Linked DNA regions of Sinorhizobium fredii NGR234. Each later gene encodes a partner of the first gene's protein in a complex. Links are inferred from orthologs where the notes say so. Each region holds a gene or a part of one and is shown on either strand. Other genes may lie near its edges.

Region 1 (3,162 bases):
GGACGCGCTCGCCTTCCTGCGCTCGTCAGGGGCACGGCTCAACAGTGCGACGGCCGACGATCTGAAACGCTATCTCTCGCACCTGGCCGGCGAGGGCTTCAAATCGTCCTCGCAGGCGCGCCGGCTGTCGGCGCTCCGGCAATTCTACAAGTTCCTCTATGCGGAGGGGCTGCGCGGCGATGACCCGACCGGCATCCTGGATGCGCCCAAGAAGGCGCGTGCCCTGCCCAAAACGCTCAGCATAGACGACGTCACCCGACTGATCGGCCAAGCCGAGGCGGAAGCCGCCGCCGGCGGCGAGGACGCCTTCGCGCGGCTTCGCATGCACGCACTGATCGAGCTTCTCTATGCGACCGGCATGCGCGTCAGCGAGCTCGTCTCGCTGCCTGCGAGCGTGCTTGCGCAGAATGGCCGCTTCCTGGTGATCCGCGGCAAGGGCAACAAGGAACGGCTTGTGCCGCTGTCGCAGGCGGCGATCCGCGCTATGCGGACGTACGGCGACGCGCTGCGCAGGAGAGCGGCGGAAGCGGAGAGCCCCTGGCTGTTCCCCTCCTCCGGCAAATCCGGCCACCTGCCGCGCCAGGTCTTCGCCCGCGACCTCAAGAGTCTCGCCGCGCGCGCCGGTATCAGGGTCGCCGTGATCTCGCCGCACGTGCTGCGCCACGCCTTCGCCAGCCATCTGCTGGCCAATGGCGCCGACCTCCGCGCCGTGCAGGAGCTGCTCGGTCATTCGGACATTTCGACGACACAAATCTATACGCATGTGCTGGAAGAACGGCTGCACGAGCTGGTGCAAAACCACCACCCCCTTGCCAAACAGGCGAAAAAACAGGATTAGGACCGGCGGGCAGGTTGGCTTTGCCGGACGGTCCTTGTCGCAAAACGATCGGAAACGCATCTCATGCACAACTATCTCGACTTCGAAAAACCCATCTCTGATCTCGAGGGCAAGATCCTCGAATTGAAGAAGCTTGCCGGCGAAGACGAGAGCGTAAACACGTCCGACGAGGTCGCGCGCCTCGAAGGACGCGTCCGCGATGCGATGATGGAGATCTATTCCAAGCTGTCGCCCTGGCAGAAGACGCAGGTCGCGCGCCACCCGTCCCGGCCGCATTTCCTCGACTATGCCGCGGAGCTCTTCACCGAGTTCACGCCCCTTGCCGGCGACCGCAATTTCGCCAATGACGATGCCATCCAGGCGGGCCTGGCGCGGTTCCGCGGCGCACCGGTTGCGGTGATCGGCCAGGAAAAGGGCAACGACACCAAGTCGCGCATCAAGCACAATTTCGGCAGTCCACGCCCCGAGGGCTACCGCAAGGCGGTCCGCGTCATGGAAATGGCCGATCGGTTCGGCCTGCCGCTGATCACGCTGGTCGACACCGCCGGCGCCTATCCCGGCGTTAACGCCGAGGAGCGCGGCCAGGCCGAGGCGATCGCCCGCTCGACCGAAATGTGTCTCAACGTCAAGGTGCCGATCGTCACCGTCGTGATCGGCGAAGGCGGTTCCGGCGGCGCCATCGCCATCGCCACCGGCAATCGCGTCTATATGCTGGAGCATTCGATCTACAGCGTCATCTCGCCGGAAGGTGCGGCCTCGATCCTCTGGCGCGACTCGACGCGCGCCAAGGAAGCGGCCAGCAACATGAAGATCACTGCCGAGGACCTGAAGTCGCTCGGCGTCATCGACGGCATCATTCCCGAACCGGTCGGCGGCGCCCATCGCGATCCGCAGGCCGTGATCGGCCGCACCGGCACGGTCATTGCCGATGCGCTGAAGGAGCTGTCCGGGCGCAACGGCGACGAGCTTAGGGCGGATCGCCGGCAAAAATACCTGAATATCGGCCGGAATCTTTGACCGGACGAGGCGGCGAACCGCGTTTCGCCTTAACCTTGGTCGGGATCCAGGATTAACCATTGCGATCAAGTTGCCACGCATGGCAACCGGAAATCGGGACTATGGCCAAATCTTGGCCATATTCATGGGGTCATGAGAAACGGCCGTTCGCAGGGGGCGCCTGCACGGTTAAGATTTCGTGAAGAATAATGTCTTACTGATTCGTTGATGCCTCTTCTTTGCGGATGAGGTGTGCACGGATGGAATCTGGCTAAAACGGGCTTTTGCCAATGCGTTTCAGGAATCTTGTCATCACCACCGCCATCGCCGCCGGGCTCGCCGGCTGCACGAACGAAACGCTCGATTCGGTCAACCTCTCCTCCGTCAAGAACAAGACGGAATACCAGCTGTCCAGCAAGATGGTCAGCAAGATGAGCGAGCTGGGGATGCAGAAGACGTCCCCGATCCTCTTGCGCATATTCAAGGAAGAGGGAACGCTCGAGGTCTGGAAGGCGAATACGTCAAGCCGCTTCCAGCTTCTGAAGAGCTACAAGATCTGCGCCTGGTCGGGAAAGCTCGGCCCCAAGGTGAAGGAGGGCGACCGTCAGGCGCCGGAAGGCTTCTATCCGCTCTATCCGCACCAGATGAATCCCAATTCGAATTACTATCTGGCGATCAATACCGGCTTCCCGAACGCCTATGACAAGGCGAACGGCCGCAGCGGCACGCATCTGATGATCCACGGCGCCTGCTCGTCGTCGGGCTGCTATTCGATGACGGACGAGCAGATCATCGAGATCTTCGCCCTGGCACGCGACGCCTTCAAGGGCGGCCAGGAGAGCGTCCAGTTGCAGGCCTTCCCCTACCGGATGACCGCGGAAAACATGGCGCGCCACCGGGACAATCCGAATATCGAGTTCTGGAAGATGCTGAAGGTCGGCTACGACCAGTTCGAGGTGACCAAGCGTCCCCCGCAGGTCAATGTCTGCGAGAGGAAGTACGTCTTCAACCAACAGACCGACGGCAGCTTCAATCCATCCGGCCAGTGCCCGGCCATGTCGACGCCGCCGGCCCTGCAGGTCGCAATGGCGAACTTCGAGAAGGATTATCAGCGCGACTATCAGAAGTCGGTGAAGAAATTCGACGGCATGGTCTGGTACGAACCCAGCGAAGCGGAGCGCAAGGCGATCGTTGCCGAACAACGCAAGGGCCGCGAGTTGGCCTATGCGCCGACCGGCACGTCGCTCGACGCCGGCAAGCTGATGAAGGTGAGCGATCTCGAGAAGCGCCTCGCCGACCAGAAGGAGGCCGAAGAGGCCAAGCAGGCG
Region 2 (3,246 bases), 730 kb from region 1 along the record:
GACGAGCACTGTGCCTCGATCACCGCCGGCTCTCCGGGCGTGCTGCACGGCAACCGCACCTACCTGCTTCAGGACGGCGACGGCCAGATCAAGGAAGGCCACTCCATCTCGGCCGGTCTCGATTATCCGGGCATCGGTCCGGAACATGCCTGGCTCAACGATATCGGCCGGGTCGAATATGTGCCGATCATGGACCATGAGGCGCTCGAAGCCTTCCAGACGTTGACCCGCCTTGAAGGCATCATCCCGGCGCTCGAGCCGTCGCATGCGCTCGCCGAGGTCATCAAGCGCGCGCCGAAAATGGGCAAGGACGAGATCATCCTGATGAATCTCTCCGGTCGCGGCGACAAGGACATCTTCACCGTCGGCAAAATTCTGGGAATGGGGCAGTAACGAGTATGACCGCACGCATGGAACAGAGGTTCGCCGACGTTGCGGCAGAGGGCCGTCCAGTTCTTGTCACTTATTTCATGGGCGGCGATCCCGATTTCGAGACGTCGCTTTCGATCATGCAGGCGCTGCCGAAGGCCGGCGCCGACGTGATCGAGCTCGGCGTTCCCTTTTCCGATCCGATGGCCGACGGCCCGGCGATCCAACTCGCCGGCCAGCGCGCGCTCAAAGCCGGACAGACGCTTGCCAAGACGCTCGAACTCGCCCGCCGCTTCCGGGCCGAGGACCAGCGCACCCCTATCGTGCTGATGGGCTACTACAACCCGATCTATATCTATGGCGTCGAGCGGTTCTTGAACGATGCCGTCGAAGCCGGCGTCGACGGGCTGATCGTCGTCGATCTGCCGCCGGAAATGGACGACGAGCTGTGCATCCCGGCGCTCAAGAAGGGCATCAGCTTCATCCGCCTGGCAACGCCAACGACCGACGACCGCCGCCTGCCCAAGGTTCTCGAAAATACCTCCGGTTTCGTCTATTACGTCTCGATGACCGGCATCACCGGTTCCGCTCTGCCCGATCCGTCGCGGATCGCCGGTGCGGTGGCGCGGATCAAGTCGCACACGTCGCTGCCTGTCTGCGTCGGTTTCGGCGTCAAGACCGCCGAGCATGCGCGGGTGATCGGCGCCTCTGCCGACGGTGTCGTGGTGGGGACGGCGATCGTCAACCAGATCGCCTCGAGCTTGACGGAAGAAGGCCGCGTCACCGAGGCGACGGTGCCGGGCGTCGAGGCGCTGGTTCGGGGCCTTTCGGCCGGGGTGCGGGCGGCACGCCTTGCAGCAGCCGAATAATCGCCCATATTGGCGCGCAGAAGCCGAAGGACAGCTTCAGGAGTCTACTAAGTGAACTGGATCACAAACTACGTTCGGCCGAAGATCAATTCGATGCTTGGCCGCAGGGAAGTTCCGGAGAACCTCTGGATCAAGTGCCCTGAAACCGGCGAGATGGTGTTCCATCGCGATCTCGAAGAGAACAAGTGGGTCATCCCGCAGTCCGGCCATCACATGAAGATGCCGGCCAGAGCCCGTCTCAAAGATCTTTTCGATGGTGGAATCTATGAAACGCTGCCGCAGCCGAAGGTGGCGCAGGATCCGCTGAAGTTCCGCGATTCGAAGAAATATCTCGACCGCCTGCGCGACAGCCGCGCCAAGACCGAGCTCGAGGACACGATCGTCGCCGGCCTTGGCCTCGTCCAGGGCGTCAAGCTGGTCGCGGTCGTGCACGAGTTCAACTTCATCGGCGGCTCGCTCGGCATGGCGGCCGGCGAAGCGATCATCAGGGCCTTCGAGAAGGCGATTGCCGAAAAATGCCCGCTGGTGATGTTCCCGGCCTCGGGTGGCGCCCGCATGCAGGAAGGCATCCTGTCGCTGATGCAGCTTCCGCGCACCACGGTCGCGGTGAACCTGCTAAAGGAAGCGGGGCTTCCCTATATCGTCGTGCTCACCAACCCCACCACCGGTGGCGTAACCGCATCCTATGCGATGCTGGGCGACATCCACCTCGCCGAACCCGGTGCGGAGATCGGCTTTGCCGGCAAGCGGGTCATCGAGCAGACGCTGCGCGAGAAGCTGCCCGACGGCTTCCAGACCTCCGAATACCTCCTGGAGCACGGCATGGTCGACATGGTCGTCAAGCGCCACGACCTCCCGGCGACCCTTGCGCGCGTGCTGAAGATCCTGATGAAGAAGCCGGTGGAGGCGGCAAGGCGTGAAAGCGGCTCCCAGGTTTCGGCCTTGCCGGTCGCAGCCCGGGCCTGATCGCCGCCCGACCCAATCCGACACCACATTGAGTGCTGCGCGTCCGTTCGGAGGCGCAGGTGTCGCTGTAAGTGTTTTGATTTGCTGCGATTCCGTTTTAAGGAATCCTGCGCGGATCATCTTTTTCGAGGCAGGAACATGGCGGCGGCACAGGTCAGCGAGGCGGCGCAGGAGATCGAGAAGCTTCTTGCCCTCCATCCCAAGGGCTTCGACCTGTCGCTCGACAGGATCACGCGGCTGCTGGCGGCGCTGGGAAACCCTGAGACTCGCCTGCCGCCGATCATCCATGTCGCCGGTACCAACGGCAAGGGCTCCGTCACCGCGTTTTCGCGGGCGATCCTCGAGGCGGCCGGCCTCAGCGTCCATGTGCACACATCGCCGCATCTGGTGAACTGGCACGAACGCTATCGGCTCGGTGCCAAGGGCGGCAAGGGTGCGCTTGTCAGCGACCCGGTCCTCGCCGATGCGGTACGCCGCGTGGCGGAAGCCAATGCCGGCCAGAAGATCACCGTCTTCGAAATCCTGACGGCGGTCACCTTCGTCCTGTTCGCCGAGCATCCGGCCGATGTCGTGATCCTCGAGGTCGGTCTTGGCGGTCGCTTCGATGCGACCAACGTCATCGCCCGGCCGGCCGTTTCCGTCATCATGCCGATCTCGCTCGACCACCAGGCCTATCTCGGCGACCGGGTCGAACTGATCGCCGCGGAAAAGGCCGGAATCATGAAGCGCGGCTGCCCGGTGGTGATCGGCCATCAGGAGGAAGACGGCGTGCGCGACGTGCTCGTCGATACCGCCGAACGGCTCGGCTGCCCGACGTCCGTCTACGGTCAGGATTTCATGGCGCATGAAGAGTTCGGCAGGCTGATCTTCCAGGACGAGAACGGGCTTGCCGACCTGCCGCTGCCGCGCCTGCCGGGCCGGCACCAATATGCCAATGCCGCGGCGGCGATCCGTGCCGTCCGGGCGGCCGGATTCGACGTTCCCGAGGCGGCGATCGAGAAGGGCCTGGCGGGCGTCGAGTGGCCGGGGCGGCTGCAGCGTC

Evidence for each region.
Region 2: the proteins of NGR_RS24775 (region 1) and accD are in contact, whole or in part, in a solved structure (PDB 8UXZ), measured with the Escherichia coli proteins. The link is inferred for Sinorhizobium fredii NGR234 from one-to-one orthologs.

The regions. Positions count from the first base shown.
Region 1 is NC_012587.1:2,836,855-2,840,016, forward strand. What follows is about bases 35-2,878. They hold NGR_RS24775 (acetyl-CoA carboxylase carboxyltransferase subunit alpha), read left to right. Parts: upstream 35-901; coding sequence 902-1,855; downstream 1,856-2,878. Other genes in these bases: xerD (site-specific tyrosine recombinase XerD), read left to right, coding at 35-838; NGR_RS24780 (L,D-transpeptidase family protein), read left to right, coding at 2,125-2,878. In the rest of the region: more of xerD, read left to right, coding at 1-34; more of NGR_RS24780, read left to right, coding at 2,879-3,162. UniProt on the Escherichia coli protein: Component of the acetyl coenzyme A carboxylase (ACC) complex. First, biotin carboxylase catalyzes the carboxylation of biotin on its carrier protein (BCCP) and then the CO(2) group is transferred by the carboxyltransferase to acetyl-CoA to form malonyl-CoA.
Region 2 is NC_012587.1:3,568,255-3,571,500, forward strand. The notes cover bases 319-3,246. They hold accD (acetyl-CoA carboxylase, carboxyltransferase subunit beta), read left to right. Parts: upstream 319-1,289; coding sequence 1,290-2,204; downstream 2,205-3,246. Other genes in these bases: trpB (tryptophan synthase subunit beta), read left to right, coding at 319-393; trpA (tryptophan synthase subunit alpha), read left to right, coding at 399-1,238; NGR_RS28015 (bifunctional folylpolyglutamate synthase/dihydrofolate synthase), read left to right, coding at 2,343-3,246. Outside these bases: more of trpB, read left to right, coding at 1-318.